DNA from 3 places in the Aerococcus viridans genome. Region 1 is predicted to be linked to each of the others. Evidence: riboswitches for the same ligand, from Rfam matches in the RefSeq annotation. Region 1 holds a riboswitch; each other region holds the start of a gene.

Region 1 (7,980 bases):
AATATGACGTTTCAATCTGTGTGAAAGATTCATCTGGACCTTATGATTATGATTTAACGACTAAATTAGCTAACTATGCTAAACAAAAAGAGCTAAATTATGCTTTAGATATTTATCCAATGTATGGTAGTGATGCTTCTGCAGCTTTAGGTGGGGGAGCAAATATTCGTGCTGCTTTAATTGGACCAGGTGTATCAAGTAGTCACGGTATGGAAAGAACACACGTGGATGCACTAGAAAATACATTTAAATTAATTCAAGGATATGTTTCATCGTTTTAATAGTCTACAAACCTGTTGTTTGTTTCGATAAGAATAATGGGTTTGTATCTTTTTAATATCATTGATTAATCATTTCGTTTTAATATGATACTCGTTTAACGTAGACTAACTGTAGCCAACTATTCGATTGAAAGATTGTTTGATAGAACAACTAACTCATGGGGGGATACAAATGAATATAACCGTTTTAGGAGCAGGAAATACTGGACTAGCAATGGCAGCTCATGCTGTTGAACAAGGTAACCAAGTTACTTTATGGAATCGATTTGAAGAAGAAATTATTGATTTACTTCAAACAAATACGATCCACACAACTGGAGAAGTAGAGGGATCTTTTCAACTAGATTTAGTTACAACAGATATGAAAGATGCTCTGAGAGATCCAGAACTCATCTTGATAACCACACCATCTTTTGTTCACCGTTATTTTGCTGAAGAATTGGCAAAATACCTAACCAATGACTCGCTCATTTTATTGTGTCCTGGAAGAACCTATGGCGCATTAGAATTTGTAGAAGTATTCAAGACATTTAATCGTGAAACAAAACCCACTGTAGCTGAAACTCAAACAGCTATTTATACCTGTCGCAAAACAAGTGACGATTCCGTAGAAATCTTATCCATAAAATCAAATGTACTTTTTTCTGCACTGGATCATTCCATTAACCAATCGATTTATAACCAATTACCATCATATATAAAAGCGCAACTCGCTCCTGCAGATACAATAATTGAAACTTCAATTGGAAGTGTCGGCATGATTATGCATTGTTGTGTTTTGCAATAGAGAAGTACATAGTTGGAGGTGCGGACATAATCTTGGACAACTATAAGTCAGGAGAATGTCCATGTACTCTTACGAAGAAAGAATGAAAGCTGTAAAACTTTACATCAAATACGAACACTCTTTGGCGTCAGTCATTCATGAATTAGGCTATCCTTCTTCAAAAGCTTTATACAAATGGTTTAAGGAATATGAAGAGAATGGTGATCTTTCTAAGACTTCAAAAAGAAAACGTTGGAATGTCAACACATTATTGAACAGAAAATATAAAGTGTAAAAGATAATTAAGTTCACGTTCTTTTTGCCTCTCTCAACCGAATGGCGGAAGCCTTTCGTTCAATCGATCGGCTAATTAATGTAACAGTCTGTGTCCACGACTACAAGGGCAAGACCACCCTTTCCGTCCTGGCCTCATACTGTTTTGACTCAGTGGCCGACCGATAGACGAATGACTTATCTCTTCCATTTTCAGACTGTTCTTCTTCCCAAGTTTTACGATAGTCTATGGGAGATTCGTAGTTTAGTGCGCCATGCGGACGGAAATTATTCCACCAATGGACGTAGTCCATAAGTTGGACCTGCAGTTCATAGAGTGTATCGAATCGATTGTCGTAGACAAATTCAAACTTAAACGATTTATATGTCGATTCCGCTACGGCATTGTCATACGGATTTCCTTTTCTACTTAACGAGCGTTCAATGTCAAAGGTATCCAATAATTCATCGATCGTATGGTTATCAAATTCTTTTCCTCGATCGGTATGAAAAGTGTTCACCATATGTAGATCGCCCTTAACTGTCGCCAGGGCCTGCATGACTAAGTCAGCGGTCTTATGCGGTCCAGCGGAATAACCAATGATTTCACGATTAAATAAATCAAGGATAAAACATACATAAAACCACTTAGTAGCTACTTTGACGTAAGTCAAATCCGTGACGATCACTTTCATCGGCTCTTCTTGTGAGAACTCACGGTTCAGGATGTTTTCGATTCTAGCTTGATTAACACCGGTTCTCTGGGGTTTGTAAGACGGCCGGTTATATTTTGAGACGAGATGGAATTTTTTCATTATACGACCGATACGACGGCGAGAGACAGTAAAACCTCTCTTTTCAAGTACAGGTTTCAATTTCCGCGTGCCGAACGCATTATTACTTCTTGCGAATTCTTCAATGATTGCTTGTTCGAGTTCTGATTCACTTTCTTTCTTTTTGGCTTCATAATAATAAGATCCTCTGTTAATTTTGAGGGCACGGCACATCGCTGATATAGAATACTTATGTTTGTTTGCTTTGATTACTTCGACCTTCGCCCGAATATCAGCGCCGCTTGCTTTAAAATATCATTTTCCATTTCCAATTGAGCATTTCGCTTCTTTAAAGCTCTCAGTTCTTTTTGTTCAGGGGTCAGATTGTCCTGAGCTTTGAAAGAACCCGAGTCAGTATTCTCGCGGACCCAGCGGTCGAAAGTGGAAGGGGTTAGTTCATATTCTGAAATGATTTCATTTCTTGGTTTTCCTGCTTTGTGTAGGTCTACGATTTGATGTTTAAATTCATCTGAGTAACTGCGTCTCTTTCTGCGCGTTGACATGATAGATTCCTCCAGTGTGTTTCTTTTAGTATACACACCTTATCTTTTCTGTCCAACTCAGTGTAACCTATCCAAATTAAAGGAGAGATTTGAAAAGGGCGGCAAGATGTTTGAGCAGAAAAAGGAAGGTTAGGTAGTCAGCCCTTGCGTCTTTGAATGGGTTAGATTTTAAAAATGGGTGGTAGGGTGCTGGATAATTTTTGAATAGGTTGGTCTTGAGTAAGGGGAGATAGAAAGTAAAACAAGGGGAAGGGTTAGGGGGTAGCGAGTGAATGTTTTTTTGCTGACATTGCATGGAACAGACGAGGCCTATAGTCAGATCTTCCAGCCGCTCTTGAAGTGGCAGCTTCCACTCAAGTGGTATGTTGCCAGCCTCTTTCTTGTGCTTTTGCTGGCATTTCCCTCTATCCGTCAAGACGGGGGCCTAGCCCAAGCATTGAGCTCTCGACCAATAGGAGGAGCTGGCTGCTTTCCTTTGCCACCTACGTCGTTGCGGCTATCCCGGTGGAGGAAGTAGCCAGGCGGGGGTTCGCGCTCCTGCACCTGCAGAAGCGCTATAGCGCCTTTGTCGCGAGCATGATCATCGGTGTCCTCTGGGCAGTCTGGCATGCTCCGCTCCTGTTTAATTTGGACAATGTCATGTCCACGTATCCGCTGCTGCCTTGGTTTGTCGACGCGATGATGGACTCAGTTATTTATGTTTGGCTCTACAATTCCATAAAGGGGAGCGTCTTTCTCTTGGTTCTTTACCATGCCTTGTCTAATACTTTGGGAGGTTTCGCGGGCTGGTCCACTGCTACTGCGAGCATCGTAATCGCCGCCCTCCTGCTCCTTATCTACAAACCGGCCACCATCTCGGCGAATAGCCGAAAGTATAGCCTTTCGGATTAGAAAAACTACTATAAAAGCAATAACTTGATATTCTTCAATTTTTTTCCTCCTTCTTTTCTTATGATAGAACCATCAATTGATGATTAAAAAAAGAAAGAGGAATTGAATATGAGAAAGAACATAATGATGACAACAGGAGCCGTCTTGGCAGCCACAGGGGCACTGTTCCTAAATCCCCTGACGGCCAGCGCCCACTGCGAAACGATGGACGGACCAGTGATTGGCGATGCGCAAAAGCGCTCGCGGAGGAAAACTCTAGCTACATCGCGAAATGGGTATTGCCTGAACGGGAAGAAGACATTGAGGGTATCTTTGCTCAGGTGATGGAAGTGAGAGATGATAGCCCTGAGGCTCAGAAATTAGCCGATCAGTATCTCTTCGAGAATCTGGTCCGTATCCATTCAGAAATTTTTATCTAGCAGCCACCGAGGGTTCCAACTGGCCGAAGGCAAGCTGGAAGAAATGTTGCATGCCATGGCTATTGGCTAAAGAATGTTCTGCAGTCAGGAAGTCCATTTACACAGAATTATTGACACTCCCCTCGTTTTTCAATTCTAAAATAATAAAAAATGTTTAGTTTGCTATCGATTTTCTTTTCTAGTATACTGAATTAACAAAATTAAATAGTTATTTAATCCGGAGAGCCTTTTAAAGGAGGCTGAGAGTGCTAGAAGCAGATTCGTGAACCTGATCAACTTTATTGTTGCGTAGGAAGATTGTAATTTTTACTATACTCTTTTTCTGGATTATTAACTGGAAAAGGAGTTTTTATTTTGTCAAAAAAAGAATATGTCTCGTATGGTAGTTGTGCAGTAGGCGTTCCTGGTTCAAAAGAAGGAATTGCCGGAATTAGATTCAACTTAGCACCAATGTCTGATGACTTTGTGGATATTATCCTATCTTCACTTGAAAATGTAGATACTTCAATGGTGTGGAGTGAAACTGATCCCACTTCAACGGTTTATCGTGGTAGAGAATCGGCTGTATTTGACAGCGTTCGAGCAGTATTTTCTCAAGCATATCATGATGATGTACATATGAGTATTCATATGACTATCTCGAAAGGTTGCCCAGGAGATCACGATGCAGACTACACGCTTGATTATGATGATAAGCGTATAAATAACCGCAACAGCCGCGAAATATCATTCCCCGTTGTTGGTAAGTTTTCGCTGTATCCAATGGGCTCTGATAACTATATGTCACTTATTGAAGAGGTTGTTAACAATGGGATTGACCGAGGTGTTTTTGCTGGAAGTGGACATTACACGACTTACTTACAAGGTGATGTACATGATGTCTTTGATTATTTAGAATATGTTGCAGAAAGGGCTGGCAAAGATGTTAGTCATTATATCATAGAAGCTTCTTTACTCTGTAACTTACCGGAAGGTGAATCATTATGAATAAAGAACCACTGAAATTAAGAGACTTTATTTTTATCGGATTAATCTCTGTCGCATTTGGAATTGTTTATTTAATTGCATTATATTTAGGAGCTGCTTTAACAACTGCCCTTACTCCAGTAGGTATTGGTATTTTAGGATATGAACCTTTTTATGGTATTTGGTTTATGGCACCTGTTGTTGCTCTTTATGTTCTTAGACGGCCAAGCGTTGGTATTATTACTGAAATATTTGCCGCTGTCATAGAAGTTGTTTTAGGAAATGTTTTTGGTCCAATTGTTATAGTAAGTGCCTTTATCCAAGGTTTAGGTGTTGAATTGCCTTATATGTTTACGAAGTATCGTCGCTATAACATGAGAAATTCAATGGTAGGTGCCGTTTTGGCTACAATTTTCAGTTTTATCTGGACTGCATTCAGAAACGATTATGCTTCACTTGAAATTTCTATTGTTATAGCTATCTTTGTTATTCGTTTAATAAGTTCACTTATTTTTACTGGATTTATTGCACATAAACTTTGTATTGCTTTAGACAACACTGGACTATTGAAATCTTATGGTGTCAGTCATGAAAAAGATAAATAATCACGGACTTGTTGTTGAACAATTAGAATTCTATCTAGAAAATAGCGTACAATTTTCAAATATGAGTTTTTCAATCAATCCTGGAGAAATTGTGCTCCTAGCGGGTGCAAGTGGATCAGGAAAAAGCACACTAGCAGGTGTTCTAACAGGATACTATCCTGAAAATGGCGGGACATTAAATTCCGGCACAATTTCTGTTTCGGGACAAGACATCTTATCTATGGACAATCAGGAATCTATGGAGTATATATCTGCATCATTTCAGAATGCCCGACTAGCATTTGCTATGGAAAATCTCTATCAAGAATTAATTTTTTGCTTAGAGAACAAAGGTTTTGATCCTTCATTAATGGATGAAATGGTTAAAGAACACGCAAAGAAAACAGGAGTTACCGAATTGCTTGAACGTTCTTTTGATGCCATGTCTGGCGGAGAATTACAGCGAGCAAACTTTTCATGTTTGGAAATCATTGATCCACTCGTCTATATATTAGATGAACCATTTTCTAACTTGGATGATCAAAAAGCAAACGAACTTCAAGAAACAATTTTAGAACTAAAAAAACAAAATAAAATCATTCTAGTCATCGATCACCGTCTTGATAGGTGGCAATTCGTTGACCGAATGATGGTATTAAGTCGAGTGGGGCAACTTCTAGACACAAATATCTCACTTGATCCACTTTCTACTAACGATCAATCCCTACTTGAACAAGAAGGGTTATTATTAGAACTAGAAAGACCTCTGCAACGAGCAGAAGTATCAAATAACTTGGAGCCTATTTTTCAAATCGAAAATATTACGATTAAACTAGGAGAATATAAAACAAAGTGGCTGAAAAAAATGTGGCATCCTTACCGCATTTTATTAAAAAACTGCAACATGAAGATTTACCCAGGAGAATTAATTGCATTACAAGGAAAAAGTGGATCCGGTAAATCAACTATTTTTCAGACGATTCTGGGGGAATATCCTTTTGACGGGACTATGCATATGAAAGATTTAAAGTTTGATTCTAAGAATAGGAAAGATTGGCTTTCTCAAATTGGAGTTGTTTTTCAAGATCCTTCTCTTCAATTTTTAACAACTTCATGTTTTGAAGAATTGAAGATTGGAGTGCAAGCTGTTTATCCTGAAAAGAATGAAGAAGAAACTACAAAATTAATCACTAATCTCTTGAAGCGACATAACTTAGAAGATCAAGCTTCTACTTCACCATGGCTTTTAAGTCAGGGTCAACAACGTCGATTAGCAGTACTTTGTATGTTAATTAAAGGACAGAGACTGCTACTAGTTGATGAACCAACCTACGGTCAAGATAAACAAAATGCACTCGAAATTATGAATAATTTAAATGAACTCAGGCAAAATGGAACATCCATCATCTTCACCAGTCACGATCAGGAATTAGTAAAGCACTATGCTGATCGTGGTTATTTACTAGAAAACCAAGAGTTAATTGAGGTGTCCTATGATTGATCGCATTAACCCATTTATAAAACTAGTAACTGTTTTAGTCACCAGTTTACTCTTAATGTTCTCACCAGACTGGCGCCTCAATACTTTTATAATTGTGATTGTTCTCTTACTTCTATTTACTAGTAAAAGAGTTAAATTGAGGAAAGCATTAAAAATCATTCTTCCAGCTCTTATCTTATCATGTGCTTTCTTCATTACTGGATGGCAGTTTAGTCATACTGGCGGTACTGACATTAGTCTATCTGCGCAATCAACACGTTTTGTTATGGAAGATGCTACATTTTTAAATGGGCTACAATTAGGGACACGTATCTTTTCTTTCGCAGTACTCGGTTTATTAACAGCATTGACTATCTATCCAAATGAGTTAATTGCTAGTATGGTTCAGCAAGGAAAGTTATCGAATAGTCTATCTTATGGTGTTTTGGCATCTGTTTATCTAATCCCTTCAATGAGGAAAAATTATTCACAAGCAAAACTAACTTATCAAGTTAGACAAATTAAATTGGGGAAATTTGATTATAGACCCATGATCGGACTCCTCATTCGGTCTATACGTTGGGCTGATGCATTGGCAATGGCAATGCATGCAAAAGGTTTTTCTGAAGAACGGACCCATTACATTCAAACTAAAGTGAAGTGGTATGATGTTGTTTTTCTCATTACGCTTCCCCTCATGACGTTAATCGGATTGGTATATCTCAGACTCCTCTAATTTAATTAAAAAATATTTTTACATTAGAAACGTATTTCGGTTGTACAATATTTGACGTTAGGGAATAAAAATGGTTCTATGTCAAACATACTAAGATTAGTAGTGTAATATACACGACGGTGGATTTACACTACTATTTTTTTATCGACGAATTTACAATTGGTTCTGTTGCAAAGTTTTAAATAAAGAATAAAATCCCTTACGGTATCTATGATTTAAGCTGGGATTCCCAATAATACCTTGATTTC
Region 2 (7,980 bases), 540 kb from region 1:
GGCTATCGTCAATAGTGACATCTTTTAAATAGCCATATTCAATATCTGCCAAGCCCGAGGTTTTATCTAAGATCTCAACATCATCATCATCAATCCCCATTGAACCAATTACAGTAATATCTGAAACGTTTAACTCGTCAAAATAATGTTTACCAGTTGCTCGCATATTTGGTCCAGTGACTTTTAAACCAATTAAGGCAAAAGAACCTATCAACATTAACCCCATGATAGAGAAAAATCTACCCTTTGATTTAATGATTGATTTTCGAATATCCTTCCATAACATTTTCTTTTTCATGTTTATTTGTCACCTACCATTCGATATCTGAGATATTTTCAGGTGCATCGTTTACTTCAATGGATTCCACTGTAGCGTTACGCATGTGAATAACTCTATCAGCAATAGGTGCAATGGCTGCATTATGTGTCACAATAACTACAGTGGCACCGTTCTTGCGACTCATATCTTGTAAAATTTGTAAGACTTGTTTACCTGTTTCAAAGTCTAAAGCACCTGTTGGCTCATCACATAGTAAGATTTTTGGTTTTTTAGCAACCGCTCTAGCGATCGAAACGCGTTGTTGCTCACCACCGGATAATTGTGCAGGGAAGTTATTGATACGCTCACCTAAACCTACACCCTCTAATACCTCGATAGGATCACTCGCATCTTTAACTATTTCAGAAGCCAACTCTACATTCTCCTTAGAAGTCAAGTTAGGCACTAAATTATAAAATTGAAATACGAAACCGACATCCTCTCGGCGGTATTTAGTTAATTGCTTTTTGTTGTAAGAAGAGATGTCATTGCCATCAATGATGACCTGACCTTCATCATTTGTGTCCATTCCACCAAGAATATTTAACATTGTAGACTTTCCGGCACCGGATGACCCTAAAATAATGGCTAATTCACCTTTTTCAATTGAAAAATTCACATCATTATTCGCAGTGATGACATTCTCACCCATTTTATAATGTTTAGAACTATTAATAACCTCTATGTAACTCATTTTCATTTCCTTCCTTATAAATATAAAATGATTGTCCAAGTAAATGGACAACGTGTTGATTTATTTACTTGAAGAGTATATAATGATTGTGCAAGAGATTCAATAAACAAAATACAAAAAAGTGTTGATTTTATAACGAAAATTGTCAATTAATTTATTCAAAGAAAGTAGGATAATCAATGAGCCGGAAGATGGAAACAAAAGAAAGAATAAAAGCAGCCTTTATTGATTTAGTACATGAAAAGGGATTTGAAGCGATGACAGTGAGTGATATTGCCAGAAGATGTGCCATCAATCGTGGAACCTTTTATCTGCATTATGTAGACAAGTATGACTTAATGAATAAGTTAGAAGAAGAAGTGATGTTTGACCTAGAGGCGATTATTTTAAAGGATTCGGGTCAAAAAGAAGACGAAGAATCTTTAGAATTGATTCCTTATGATGAAATTTTAGAAGCCTTAGTTTATGTTAAAGGTGAGTTTGACTTTGTAAAAGCGATTGCCAGCCCAGGTGGGGATCCCAATTTCATGCAAACCTTAAAGTCTATTATTGGACAACTGATTGATATAAAGGTGAAGCAGTCTAATCGAGTTAAGTTTGAGAAACTAGACGTTCCTGAAGACTATGCGATTGAAATCTTACTATCATCAATTGTGGGGATTATGACTTTGTGGATCAAAAAAGATGGAAAAGAGTCACCGGAAGAAATTGCGCATATGATTACCAAAGCAAAACTATTGTCGCCATATGAATTGTTGTTATAGATAGATATTTGGAAAAATGGGCGGCCATTTATTGGTTAAATTGTTTGGAAGAAAAAAGTATCAAAAATAAAGTCAGTGAACCATAATAAATGTTCTCACTGACTCTATAGTCGTAATTAATGGATATGTTGACTAAAGAAATTAAGTTGATCAAGGTTACATTTTCTAGCAATAGATGATTTTTGATCGATGTGAAATACATGATTTAGTTCAGAACCATCAGGGTTTCGATAGATTTTAAAGTAGACTTCATTCCCTTTAGAAATTAAAAATTGGCCAAACTGGATACCACTTTCTTTCAAGAAATCATGGCTTGAAGTCATGACAAAAGCGGGCGGAAAATTTGAGGTGATATATTGTTCAACGGGTAACTGAGCTTTCAATTGATCAGACATTTTTCTATCAAGGTAATAAGGGAAATCATCAGCTGAACCGATATTATTGCCGATGTAATAGGCACCACAACTTAGACCAACAGCGTTAAAGGGGTGGCCATTTATGGACACCTAGTTATTTCATGGCAACAGTAGGCAGTATGTCTAAAGAAACGGTCAAAAAGTATATAGAAAATCGATTAACGGAATACAATGACGGTCGCCCTAGAACTTGATTCATCCATGTAATGAATTACACGGTTTTCTCAAGGGGCGACTTTAAATAAAAATGTTATAGATCTAACACAACCACCAACGACTTAGTGCATACTAGCTTGTTGGTGGTTTTTATTTTGCCATAACCAATAAAAATAAGCCGTGATTCCCGGGGTAGTGGGTTTCACGGCTTTTAGGGGTAGGTATTTTAATCTAGTTGATCACTTTGTTTGGATCAAAGTCGGTGTGTGTATTGGCTGTTTGCGTAGCCTGTTTTTCGTTGTAGTTATCTAATAAGGACATGGCAATCGTCGTCAAGACACCAATTACAGCTGCATCATCCACAAATCCCAAAGGACCGAAGATATCTGGTAAGACATCAGCTGGGAAGACGGTATAAGCGAGTGCTAATCCAGTAATCGCCTTGATGTAGGTAGGTGTTTCCTTATTAAATAAGGCTTTGGCGAACTTGCTCAAGGTCATTTTTGATGTTTGTTTCATTGCGCACATCATCCTTTCTCCTGTCTATATATTAATGGGAAAAAGGGGTAGATGTATCCGTCCTAAGACCTAATTTAGGCACTTAACTTCGTTAAATCTAGGAACATAATTTGCATGTCTACATAACGACCGTCTTTCACTTGGAAACCGCCTGGAATCGTACCCACAATTTCAAAGCCAAATTTCTCGTAAGTATGGATAGCAGCCTTGTTTTCGGCCACAACCGCATTAAACTGAATTCCTCTAAAACCGCGTGCTTTAGCCGTTTCAATGGATTTTGCTACCAAGTCATTGATTAAACCTTGACCCCGGAAGGCTTTATTCACTGCGTAAGTCCCGTTGGCTACGTGACTTGCCCGACCTTCATTATTTGCTTTAATTAGGTAGTAGCCAGCAATCTGATCATCTACCAACAAGACGTTAACTTGGTCATAAGCAGCCAGTTTCTTCTCAAAGGCGGCGCTTGAATAGAGGTCTAAACCAGGGAAGGCGACACCGTCCACCAAAATATCGTTCCATATTTCTCTAAGAACTTCCGTGTCGACTTGTGTGTAATTTTTAAAAGTTTCCATACTTTTAGGCCTCCTATGAATTTGTATCGCATTCCCTTATTATACCCATACCAATCATATGCTTACAATAGTCCGTAAAAAATAGCATTCTTTAGAAAGACGATATGCCATCTATGGTTATGGTAGGTAAAGCATAAGACCGAAGGCTTAACTTTTTTAACTATTGTTCAAAAGTACCTCAAATTGAAAGGGTTGACATTCCTTTAAAAGATTGTTTGAATAGAGTTAATTCATAGAGACATTTGGGGTGCTGTGACAGCTGAGAATATACCCATGGAACCTGATACAGTTAATACTGGCGAAGGAAAATGTAGTAAATATTGTCAAAAATATGATTCATTTGGCTTTTTGCCTTGCTATCATTCATTTGGACGACTATTTCCCCCTTTTGTCGAATACTGACAGGAAAGGGGGCTTTTTTGTTTTCCAAAAGATAACTAGATAATTGAACACCGATGATATTTCACCATAATGATTTAAAAGATGCGATATTGAAAGGATTTAAAAGATGACAATCGATTTATATACATTAAAAGCTTTACCAACTTACGATAACCCCTTCCCATTAGCTAAAAGTCCGCTAATCCAGTGCTTGACCAATACTGTGACGGTGGAATCAGTGGCCAACGCCTTACTATATGTGGGGGCGGCACCAGTCATGGCAGACCAGGCGGATGAGATGGAAGTTTTCTTCAACCAAAACGACGGGGCCTTGATCAATATTGGGAGTTTATCGCCTGAAAAAATCCGCAACATTTTATTGGCTGCTAGAACAGCTGACGAAACAGACACGCCTTTCGTGCTGGATTTAGTAGGGGTTTCAGCCAGTCCCTTGCGTAACGACTTAGCCCAAGAAATCAGTGCATCCACACCCGATGTCATCAAGGGAAACTTATCTGAAATGCGGACCTTCTGTGGTTTAGGATCAACAGGACGAGGCGTTGATGCAGGGGCCGATGATCAAAGCGAGGCAGCCTTAGTAGAACTAGGCCAAGCCATGCAAGAATGGGTGTCAGACCATGCCGGCACAACGCTACTAGCAACGGGACCAGTAGACGTGGTCGCTGACGCATCAGGCATTTACTACTTGAAAAATGGCGTAGACAATCTTGGTCGCTTTACTGGGACAGGAGACATTGTCGGTGCCTTGACCACAGCCTTATTAGGAGCAGGTCAACCCGTCCTAGACGCGGTGATTTTAGCAGTATCTTACTTCAATTTATGTGGTGAAAAAGCAGACGCAACAACAAGAGGCCTAGCCGATTTTAGACAAGCAACATTGAATAACCTATCCCTATTGTTACAAGACGATGAATGGTTAACAGGTATCAAGGGAGGCCAACTATAATGGATTACAGTTTATACCTAGTCACAGCGGGTTTTGATTACCAAGAAGACGCCTTTTTACAAGTGGTTGAAGACGCGGTCAAGGCGGGGGTTACTTTGGTTCAATTCCGGGACAAAACGGCAACCAGCCGCGATGCTTACGCCTTAGCCCAAAAATTGAAAGCCATCACTGACCGATATGATGTGCCTTTGATCATCAACGACCGAGTGGACTTAGCGCTAGCGGTGGACGCAGCGGGTGTCCATATTGGCGACGACGAATTGCCGGTTGACGTGGTTCGGAAACTCATCGGGCCAGACAAAATTTTAGGGGTCTCAACCAAAACCTTAGCGCGGGCAGAAGAAGCCTACCAACAAGGGGCGGACTATTTGGGTGTCGGGGCCATCTTCCCAACAACCACTAAGGATTCTAGCCTAGTGACAGTAGAAACTTTACAGACGATCACCAGCCAAGTAGCCATCCCTGTTGTCGCAATTGGCGGCATCCACCTGGACAATATCAAAACATTATCCGGAAGTGGGATTGCGGGCATTTCGGTGGTTTCTGAAATTATGTTGGCAGATTCGGTGACACAACGCGTAAGGGACTTAAAAGCTGAAGTAGCAGATATGTTGGAGGTGGACTAAATGGTAAATTCAACACCACAAGTAGTGACAATCGCTGGGTCTGACTCAGGTGGGGGTGCAGGCATTCAAGCCGACTTGAAAACTTTCCAAGCTCGCAAAGCCTTTGGTATGTCGATTGTGGTCGCCTTGACTGCCCAAAACACCCTAGGCGTCCAATCGGCCTTACCGGTACCCTTGGACTTTATCGATGCACAATTTGCCTCATTGAAAGCGGACTTCAAAATCGGCGCTGTCAAAACAGGCATGTTATTTAACGGGGCTTATGTAGAGAATGTGGTTAAAAATCTGAAAGAGGTAGACTTTGGACCTTTAATCGTTGACCCAGTCATGGTGGCTAAGGGTGGTCATCAATTGTTGGACCAAGACGCCGTAGACGCCATTCGAAATAAATTACTCCCTCTTGCGACCTTAGTCACACCAAATATTCCAGAAGCAGAAATCATCGCTGACATGACCATCGAATCAGAAGCGGATATGTTGGCGGCGGGACTGAAGATACAAAGATACGGGGCTAAAAACGTGATTGTCAAAGGGGGCCATTCAAAAGCAGAACGGGCCAGAGACTTAGTTCTCTTTGAAAACGGGGAACAATTATGGCTGTCTAGTCCACGGGTCAATACAGAAAACACCCATGGGACTGGGGATACCTTGTCAGCCGCAATCGCAGCCGAATTGGCTAAAGGAACTGACTTGAAGGACGCCATCATTATCGGTAAGCAATTTATCCAGGGTGCCATCGCAGACGGAATCGACGTCGGCCATGGACACGGACCAACCAACCACTGGGCAGACTTGTCAGAGGATGTAGTCGTTGAAAGTGAATAAAAAATAAGAAAAAGGACCTAGACTAGGGACGAAAATGCAAACGCACCGTTCAAATCTGGGTCCTTATTTATTTAAAGTCACCCCTTACTAAATGTGATTTTTATCCTGATTTTAGGGCTCCTTTTCTTCCCAGGGTAGCTTTTTCTCACTTTTTTATCATTATCCTTTAATTAAGTGTTGCAATCTTGACCTTTTTAGTATAAATTAAAAATATATTAGAAAACGAAAGAGGCATCTCATTATGTTAAGTACAACACAAAATAATAAGCATATTGTCATTATTATTATTGATTCTAGGACTTAGGGAATTCGGCAGCAGCCAATTTCATATGTCCTATTTGTGTTGAAACACTAGATGGGACGTAAGCTTCCCATTTAGGGAGGCTTTTTTTATTGGTATAAGCAAATTTTTAGTCTACTTGATAAAGGTTTGTATTGTTGGTATTTATTGGTTGGGTTTGTTTTAGGAGGAAAATATGAATTTGAAGAAATTTGGTTTAACATTATTATCTGCAGCTACTTTAGCTGCTTGTGGTTCAGTTACACAAACAGCTAACAGCTCTTCTTCTGCGGGATCAGAAGATTCTGATGCGATTAACATCGGTGGGGACTTTGGTTTAACTGGATCAGCATCTGCTTACGGTTCTTACATCAATGATGGCGCTACACTTGCTTTTAAGGAAATTAATGAAGCCGGTGGTATTGACGGTAAAGAAATCAATTATGTAGTGACGGATAATAAGTCAAATGTTCAAGAGTCTGCCAATGAAGCTACTCGTCTGTTAGCAGAAGAAAACTTGTCCGTATTACTAGCGTCAGATATCGCAGCGTCAACAGAAGCAGCGATTCAACCAGCTGAAAACGCACAAGTTCCAATGATTATTCCTTCAGCAACCGTTGATGATTTAACATTGGATTCACAAGGAAATGTATTTGACTATGTGTTCCAAATTGCCTTCCAAATTTCTAACCAAACAGAAGCACTAGGTCGTTTTGCGGACGAGAAGGGTTGGAGCACGGCTGCCGTTTTACAAGATAACTCATCGGATTATGGTCAAAACTTAGCTTCTCAATTTGAGGAGGACTACTCAGGTGATGTTGTCATCAAAGAGTCATTCTTATCAGGAGACACTGACTTCAGCTCAATCCTAAACAACGTTAAAGCCCAAAATCCAGACGTATTATTCATCGCTGGTTACTACCCTGAAGGTGGGGCCATCGTGAAACAAGCCCGTGAAATGGGCATCGACGCTGCAATCTTAGGGCCAAACGGATTAGGTAACGATGAATTTATTAACCTAGCTGGCGCAGAAAACGTTACTGACTTCTACTATGCAACCATCTTTGTAACAGGAGAATACGGTTCAGACGCAGCCAACGAATTCGCAGAGAGATACCGTGCAGAATTTGACACAGAGCCAGACTTGTTCTCAGCGGGTGGTTATGACGCAGCCCGCTTAGCAGCTGACGCCATTGACCGTGCCGGTTCAACAGACCCACAAGCCATCCGCGACGCCCTAGAAGAAACCCAAGACTTTGAAGGGGTAACAGGAAACATCTCATTCGATGAAGACCACAGCCCAGTAATGGACTCATTCGTAGTAGGCTACACAGAAGGTGAAATCTCATCAGTAGAAGCCGTAACAGCTGAATAAGCCCTACTTTTTTGACAAAGGTTAACAAGGCCAAGTTGGGTCAATCAATATTAGTAGAAGAGTCGCGATGTTCATATCGTGGCTCT
Region 3 (7,980 bases), 630 kb from region 1:
CTAATTTTTGTGCATAGTAACCAGCTAAGATGTCCCCGAAGTTTCCTGTTGGGACCACAAAGTTGACCGGACTGCCCGCTTCAATTTCTTCATGTTTCACTAATTGGGCATATGCGTAGAAGTAGTACACCACTTGCGGAATTAAGCGCCCGATATTCATTGAGTTAGCTGATGAGAATTGGATGTTTTCTGCCGCTAAATCAGCGCGTAAAGCTTCATCGTTAAATAAGCGTTTCACTTCTGTTTGCGCATCATCAAAGTTCCCTTCAATCGCCACCACAAAGGTATTGTCCCCTTTTTGGGTTACCATTTGTTTTTCTTGAATAGTAGAAACGCCACCTTGCGGATAGAAAACAATGATCTTTGTACCTGGTACATCTGCAAATCCAGCCATTGCTGCCTTACCAGTGTCGCCTGAAGTAGCTGTCAAAATAGCAATCTCTTTGTCGTTGGCATTCATTTCTGCTGATTTTTTCATTAAATGCGGTAAGATTTGTAGCGCTAGGTCTTTAAAGGCAATCGTTGGACCGTGGAATAATTCTAAATAGTAGTCATCCCCAACTTTTGCTAATGGCGCAATTACATCCGTATCGAATTTTTCATCGTAAGCACCATCAATACAAGCTTTTAAATCTGCTTCTGAAAAGTCATCAAAAAAGATAGACATAACAAAATAAGCCAATTCTTGGTAGGTCATCTCTTTTAATTCAGACCAATCAAGGTCAATACTAGGCCATTCTGTTGGGACGTAAAGCCCGCCATCAGTTGCTAGTCCTTGAACAATGGCTTGTGAAGCTGTCACGATATTATCCTGGTTACGTGTACTTTTAAATTGCATCTTAATCCTCCTAAGCGACTCCTATTACCTTGTTGATCATTTTATCTATGTCAGTCACTCTTTATATTTGTTTTATTTTACCATAGAAGGCACATTTATAGCAGTGTAGGCTACTTTTTCTCATAATTCTCTATTAGAAAATCCATATGAATTATTGCATGTTTATAGCTTAAAATAGATTTTATTACTCATATGTGTTAACATTAATTGTGTTCCTAAATTTTTAAATTGTAGGAAACGTAAATACAAACGTATATACTCAGGAGGTATTCGAATGAAATTTACAGCTCAAAAACGTGATGGTGCTGGTACTTCAGCAGCTAAACAATTACGTAAAGAAGACTTAGTTCCGGGCGTTGTGTACGCTAGTGACTTAGATCCAATTAACATCTCATTGTCAGTTTCTGATGTAGAACAAATTCGTCGTGAATTAGGTCTTAACTCAGTATTTGATTTAGAGTTAGACGGTAAAACACATACAGTTTACGTACGTGAAATTTCACAATCAGCGTTGAAACCAACTATCTACAACATTTCTTTACAAGCGATTAAAAAAGGTCAAAAACTTGAAATGCCATTATCTATCGTTATTGTTAACGAAGATGCTTTAGCAGATAAAGAAGGTGTAGCTTCTACTACAACACTTGAAATTAACGTTGTTGCTGACCCAGCAACTGCGCCAGATTCAGTTGAAGTAGACGTTACAGGCTTAGCTATTGGTGACTCAGTAACTGCTGGTGACTTAAAACTTGCTAGCGATATTGAATTAGTAACAGATGCTGAAGAGGTTGTTGTAGCTATTTCTGCGCCAGTTGAAGAGCCAGAAGCAGTTGACCCAGATGCAGAGGTTGCAGAACCAGAATTAATCGATGAAAAAGAAGGCAAAATTGTAGAAGATACTGAAAACTAATATTTTTTCAATTCCTTTCATTACATAAGAACCGGAGTGATTTATTTCACTCTGGTTTTTTGTTTTCTTTAAAAATTAGAAAACCTTTGGCTTTTATTTTAACAAATAACTACATGCATCAAAAAACAGGGCATGATTGCTACGTCACTGCCCTGTTTTGCTCGCGGGTATTTATTTTTCAACTAGGATAATTTTCTTATTAGTTTTGATTAGTAGATAAGAGATGGCATAGCATGCGCCCCATGTCGCAAGTCCCGACATGCCGTTCATGATAGCTGAGTACACCCATGGGCTCATTCCTTCTGGTGCGTATTGCCCCCAAAAGGCTACACCGGCTAGAAAATGAACAAAGTATTCTGCAAATATGGCGATGAAAGTAGCCAATCCAACATATAGGAAAAGATTTTTTTCATGATTGTTCTTTGCTGCTTCTTGGATTTGTAGGGCAAAAATACCCGCTAATCCAGCTAAGGCAAAGGCAAATATATATTCTATAATACCTTGTACTGGTGTTAAAATACTGGCAAATCCAGAAATAAATTTAATCAGTCCTAACAAGAATCCTGACAGTAAACCAGCACGAATCCCTCTTCTAAACGCTACAATATAAATAATGGCTAGTGATATTTGTACTCCAAAACTTGGGCCAATGTCAATCGGTATCATCGATACTATAAAAGCAATTACTGCTGCAATAGCGGCCTCGATATTTTCATTTAACTTAACTGATCTCATTTCTTCTTCTCCATTCTTTTGTAGGCACAATGCAAGCTATTTTGAAATATCAACAAAGTTAATAAAAAAATCGCATCTATCACAATTGTGACAAACACGACCTCTCAATGTATTCAACGATTTAACGCATTAAATCATTCACCAACAAATGGCTATTGAACACTTCCTTACGCCAGTATAAACCGGATCAAGTTATGAGGGTCTGTTTTTAAACATCTCAGCAAAAGCTCCCCTAGTGCATACAAGTATATTATTTCTTTTAGTATATGCTTTTCTTGCACCTTTAGCAAGTGGTAACCCAAACATTTTATTTAAAGTCGCCCCTTGAGAAATCCGTGTAATTCATTACATGGATGAATCAAGTTCTAGGGCGACCGTCATTGTATTCCGTTAATTGATTTTCTATATATTCTTTAACAGTTTCTTTAGACATACTACCTACGGTTGCCATGAAATAACTAGGTGTCCATAAATGGCCACCCCATAACATTGCTTTTGTTTCTGGATAAGCTTTAAACCATAGACGTGCAGATTTCCCTTTAAGTGTTTTGACGATACTACTTGCGGCATGTTTAGGGTTGAACGAAATCAACATATGGATATGGTCAGGCATAACTTGGAGAGATTGGATGACAATATCGTGTTCATCACAAATATGCGTCAACATATCTTGCATGGCGTTTTGTTTTTCAATGGTTGTAAATATTTCCTTACGATACTTTGTTACCCAAACCAAATGGAAATTAAAATCATAGAAATTTGTCCTTGTTTTCACAATCATATGTAAACACCTATTCAACTAAATTATAGTAATTTTTATCGCTATAAACAAGTGTCATACGTATGGTATAATATATCTATAAACGCAAGGGGGTGAAAACATGTATCAAGGAATTGAGTGTAAAATCTATCCTAACGAAAAACAGCGTCAGTTAATTCATATGACCTTTGGTCATACCCGATTCATCTGGAACGAAATGTTGGCCATGTTGAATGCGCGGTACGAAAACAATCCTGACCTTCAAATGCTATCTTATAATGCGTTATCCTCTCTTATTCCACAAATGAAGAAGGAATATCCCTGGTTGCGTGAAGTTGATAGCGTAGCTGTTCAATGTAGTGTTAAACGCTTATCCGAAACTTTTGTTCGTTTTTTAAAGATTATTCAAAATACCCAAAATTCAAATCAAAGAAGAACACCAGACAGTCGTATTTAAGTACCATACGTGGCAACAACATTCGTTTTAATGATAATCAGCGGTATATCAAATTACCCAAATTAGGTTGGATAAAATGTAAGTCAAGTGTGCTTCATATTGAGAATGAACGCATAAAATCTGTCACCGTTAAATATACACCTAGTGGCGACTACTATATCTCCATTTTGGTCACAAGCGATAATCAAGCAATGCCCAAAACAGGAAATGTAGTCGGTGTCGATTTAGGTGTAAGTGATTTAGCTATTACGTCTGATGGTCAAAAATATCAAAGTCAGCGACTACATTTGTCTTATAAGAAGCAATTACATTATTGGGAAAAGCGAATGGCCCGTAGACGTTTACAAGCCAAAAAGAACGGTGTGGATTTAGTGGATGCGAAAAACTACCAGCAAGCCAAACGCCAAGTGGCCCGTATTCATCAACGTATCAAAAACATCCGCAAGGATTACATTCATAAAATCACAACCGATATGGTTAAAAGTTATGACGTTATCGTTCTAGAGGATTTAAAGACGACTAATATGATGAAAAATCATCAATTAGCCCGTTCAATCGCTGGCCAATCCTGGCGGATGTTTAGAACAATCCTAGAGGCAAAGTGCGAAATGTACGATAAGACATTTGTGGCTATTAATCCGTACAAGACAACCCAAAAATGTTCTAATTGCGGGTATGATAGCGGTAAAAAAGCGTTAAATATACGTCATTGGACTTGTATGAAGTGTAATATGCATCACGATAGAGATATCAACGCAGCTAAAAATATATTAAATATTGGCCTGGAACAGGCCTTAGTTAAATAGCTTAGACCGCTGTTTTGCTTTGAAATAAGTGGAACAAGTCATGAGTGTTCCTAGAAACACGCCATTTTAATGGCGTTGTAGTTCATAATCGTTCTGACTTAAGGTATAATAGAATTGAGCGTTGGTTCAGCACAACCACACTATTGTATTAATATCATCAATATGATATATTTTTAAGAACATATTTTTGCATTCTTTTATTTTGAGGCCTATGGGGGGAAGAAATTTGAAGCTATTTTTTTCAAATAAAGCGATCAATAAATTGCAATCATTATCACAATTTGAACATATTTGTTTAAGTGATACACAATATTTACGTCTTTCTAATGAACAGGAAGTTGACCTAGTTTTGCGGACCAATGAGACGGATTTTTCCGCCTATGACGAGGTACTAGAAACCCATATTGGCCAAGTTCCCGTAAGAAAGAATGCTTAAAATTTTTAGGCCATGACAACCGCATTGATTTCGATGACTTTAGACAAGTTTTCGTTTTAATTGTTGATGGTCAGGTAATGAACGATAATATCTACCTACAAAAAGCGTCATAATATATATTATTTTTAACCAAGCGGGCTAGGTATACTGGTCCGTTTCTTTATTGAAAAAGGAGTTATCATGTCTGAAAATCCATTCAAATCCTACTATAAAAAGTCTCGTCAAGACCGTATCGATGTCTTAGTGGACCAAGAGCATATCACTAGCGACCAAGGAGAATTTTTAAAAAACGGCCAAGGTTTACCCACTGAAATTGCTGATAATATGATTGAAAATGCCCTCTCAACCTACGGACTTCCCTATGGTTTGGCTCTAAACTTTCTAATAAACGATCAAGAAATCCACATTCCTATGGTTACTGAAGAACCTTCTGTGATTGCGGCTGCATCAAATGGTGGGAAAACGATTCAGCAAGCTGGTGGATTTAAGACACAAGTTAACCAGCGTTTGATGACTGGACAAATTGCCTTTACGGGGGTTGAAAATGATACCCAAGCCCTACGTTTTGAAAACTGGGTGAATGAAGTTGCAGATGACTTACTAGCTGTGGCCAATACTGCCTACCCTTCTATCGTTGGACGCGGTGGTGGCGCGCGGTCCATCCGTAGTCAATACTACCCAGCAACCGCTAGTAGTGCCCCTTTTTTTATTGTGTATCTAACGATAGACACTCAAGAGGCGATGGGGGCCAATATGATGAATACCATGTTGGAGGCTTTAAAGGCGCATATTCTTGGACAGGTGGATTTTATTGCGAATCTTGATGGTTTGATGGCTATTCTATCGAATTATGCAATAGAAGCTACGGCAACGGCGACTTGTGAGATTCCAGCCCAGCTATTGGATAAGGGGGAGGTTTTAGGAAGTGAAGTTGCTAGAAAAATAGCATTAGCGAGTCAGTTGGCTCAAGTGGATGTATACCGGGCAACTACTCACAACAAGGGGATTATGAACGGTGTAGATGCTTTTGTATTAGCTACAGGTAATGACTGGCGAGCAGTTGAAGCTGGTGTGCATGCCTATGCGGCCAGAGACGGACAATACCGAGGATTGGCCACTTGGTCATACGACGTTGACCGTGAAGTGCTAACTGGTGCCCTTACCCTACCTTTAGCTTTAGGTGCTGTTGGCGGGTCTATTGGTATCCATCCAACTGTTCAAGTGACCAAGTCCATACTAGGTCAAGCAGACGCTAAAACACTGATGGAAATTGCTGTATCACTTGGGTTAGCCCAAAACTTTGCAGCCGTCCGAGCCCTTGTTTCTGAAGGTATTCAAGCTGGACATATGGCACTACAAGCCAAGTCCCTAGCCATCCAAGCAGGTGCACAAGGTGACCAGGAAATTAACCAATTACTATCAGCATTAGAAAAAGCTGATCACAAAAACTTGGCGACCGCTAAAGAATTATTAAAGAAATTACGAAATGCCTAAAAAAATCGTTACCCGCTTGAAGTTCAGTTTACTTCTTGTAGGTAACGATTTTCTTTATTTATACAATCGTTTGTGGCCTTCTACCCCAGCTAATTGGAATTGCTCTTCATCTTCAGATAAGACTAATTGACTACCATCTGTTGGTAATTCTTCTTGGAAAATCAATTCGTAGTCGGCAACCGATAGTTGGACGCGGTTATCTAACATGGCTTGATGACTTTCGTCAGCTAACATGTCCTTGAAGCCTTCCACTAAAGTAATAGAGAAGAATTCACCAACTGCACCTGAACCATAAGAATACAACCCAATAGTGTCCCCAGCTTCAAGATTTTGACTTTGGTCTAACAAGGATATCAAGCTTAAATATAAAGAACCTGTATAGATGTTACCAACGCGTTTATTGTAGACGCGGCTGGCTTCAAATTGTTCTGTTAAGGCTGCTTGTTTGGCTTCATCCACTTCCGGCAATAATTGGCGTAATCCTTTTAAGCCCATTTTTGAATAGGGTAAATGGAAGGCTAAAGCTTTAAAGTCAGCTAAAGTTTTATTGGTCCGTTTTTTATATTCAGTCCACACTGTCTCTAAGTATGATAGGTACTGTTCATTAGAGAATTTACCATCTACTTTGGCATATGTAGAATAATTTGGTCGCCAAAAATCGTAAATGTCCCCAGTATAAGAAACAGCATCGTCGTTAATGACTGCAACGCGTGGGTCTTTACTGATTAGCATAGCTACTGCACCTGCCCCTTGTGTTGATTCTCCTGACGTATTCAAGCCGTATCTAGCTATGTCAGTTGCAATCACCAAGACTTTTGACTCTGGATGACGAGCGATATGGGATACCGCCGTTTGAAGACCAACAGTTGCTGCATAACATGCCTCTTTCATTTCAATAGCACGGGCAAATGGGTTAATCCCCAAAAGCTGGTGCACATGGACTGCCATTGCTTTTGATTGGTCGACACCTGATTCTGATCCCACAATAATGAAATCAATCGCTTCTTTATCTTCTGCTGTTAAAATTGGCCAAGCTGCATTAGCTGCCATTGAAACTGGATCTTGGGTTAAGGGTGCCACTGCTTGCTGGGTTTGACCTAAACCAATCGTAAACTTCGCTGGCTCAACATCTCTTGCTTCAGCCAGTTCTTCCATATCCACATAGACATGTGGTGTGAAGAAATGTAGTTTATCTATACCAATATTCATATTCGTTACTCTCCCAACATCATTTTTTATACGTATAACGTAATTTATCACCTATCATTTTATCATAGTTTCCCCTCTCTATCCGCATTTGTATCATTCTTAGGAAATTCTGAACATATTTTTTCATAAAAAAGATAGACACGACAATTTGTCATGCTTCTCCTAGATGGAAACTGTCTGGTCAATTGGTTACTATTTTAGTGACGAGGAATCAGGTATCAAAAGACTTACTTTGATACGAGGTCAGTAGCATCAAATTCCGCTACTACAGTTTTGTAAGAAATGTATGTCATTATTTATTTAAGATTACTTCATCATCAGGAATTCCACCACGT

What was found. A riboswitch is a leader RNA that binds a small molecule or an ion and turns the genes downstream of it on or off. The one in region 1 is predicted to bind thiamine pyrophosphate.
Region 2: linked by a shared signal. The riboswitch ahead of thiM (hydroxyethylthiazole kinase) and the one ahead of AWM76_RS04935 (YkoF family thiamine/hydroxymethylpyrimidine-binding protein) in region 1 are both predicted to bind thiamine pyrophosphate.
Region 3: linked by a shared signal. The riboswitch ahead of thiT (energy-coupled thiamine transporter ThiT) and the one ahead of AWM76_RS04935 (YkoF family thiamine/hydroxymethylpyrimidine-binding protein) in region 1 are both predicted to bind thiamine pyrophosphate.

Annotation. Positions count from the first base shown of each region.
Region 1 covers NZ_CP014164.1:1,021,406-1,029,385, forward strand. The annotation lists gene AWM76_RS04900 (M42 family metallopeptidase) at 1-281, shown strand, start outside; gene AWM76_RS04905 (2-dehydropantoate 2-reductase N-terminal domain-containing protein) at 454-1,068, shown strand; gene AWM76_RS04910 (helix-turn-helix domain-containing protein) at 1,130-1,342, shown strand; one part of gene AWM76_RS10380 (IS3 family transposase) at 1,443-2,371, opposite strand; one part of gene AWM76_RS10380 (IS3 family transposase) at 2,371-2,656, opposite strand; gene AWM76_RS11215 (CPBP family intramembrane glutamic endopeptidase) at 3,014-3,547, shown strand; gene AWM76_RS11220 (DUF6448 family protein) at 3,742-3,966, shown strand; TPP riboswitch at 4,175-4,278, shown strand; gene AWM76_RS04935 (YkoF family thiamine/hydroxymethylpyrimidine-binding protein) at 4,321-4,953, shown strand; gene AWM76_RS04940 (ECF transporter S component) at 4,950-5,537, shown strand; gene AWM76_RS04945 (ABC transporter ATP-binding protein) at 5,521-7,017, shown strand; gene AWM76_RS04950 (energy-coupling factor transporter transmembrane component T family protein) at 7,010-7,732, shown strand; gene AWM76_RS04955 (IS6-like element IS1216 family transposase) at 7,948-7,980, opposite strand, start outside.
Region 2 covers NZ_CP014164.1:480,036-488,015, forward strand. The annotation lists gene AWM76_RS02290 (FtsX-like permease family protein) at 1-298, opposite strand, end outside; gene AWM76_RS02295 (ABC transporter ATP-binding protein) at 312-1,013, opposite strand; gene AWM76_RS02300 (TetR/AcrR family transcriptional regulator) at 1,193-1,777, shown strand; gene AWM76_RS02305 (hypothetical protein) at 1,894-2,283, opposite strand; partial or broken gene AWM76_RS10340 (transposase) at 2,265-2,387, shown strand; gene AWM76_RS02310 (YkvA family protein) at 2,581-2,868, opposite strand; gene AWM76_RS02315 (GNAT family N-acetyltransferase) at 2,943-3,440, opposite strand; TPP riboswitch at 3,674-3,764, shown strand; gene thiM (hydroxyethylthiazole kinase) at 3,949-4,788, shown strand; gene thiE (thiamine phosphate synthase) at 4,788-5,414, shown strand; gene thiD (bifunctional hydroxymethylpyrimidine kinase/phosphomethylpyrimidine kinase) at 5,415-6,239, shown strand; gene AWM76_RS02335 (ABC transporter substrate-binding protein) at 6,716-7,894, shown strand.
Region 3 covers NZ_CP014164.1:1,648,217-1,656,196, forward strand. The annotation lists gene thrC (threonine synthase) at 1-838, opposite strand, end outside; gene AWM76_RS07800 (50S ribosomal protein L25) at 1,113-1,748, shown strand; gene thiT (energy-coupled thiamine transporter ThiT) at 1,920-2,483, opposite strand; TPP riboswitch at 2,631-2,727, opposite strand; gene tnpA (IS200/IS605 family transposase) at 2,842-3,264, opposite strand; gene AWM76_RS11010 (helix-turn-helix domain-containing protein) at 3,365-3,700, shown strand; gene AWM76_RS07815 (transposase) at 3,616-4,506, shown strand; gene AWM76_RS11015 (iron-sulfur cluster biosynthesis family protein) at 4,733-4,942, shown strand; gene AWM76_RS07825 (hydroxymethylglutaryl-CoA reductase, degradative) at 5,123-6,436, shown strand; gene AWM76_RS07830 (hydroxymethylglutaryl-CoA synthase) at 6,491-7,645, opposite strand.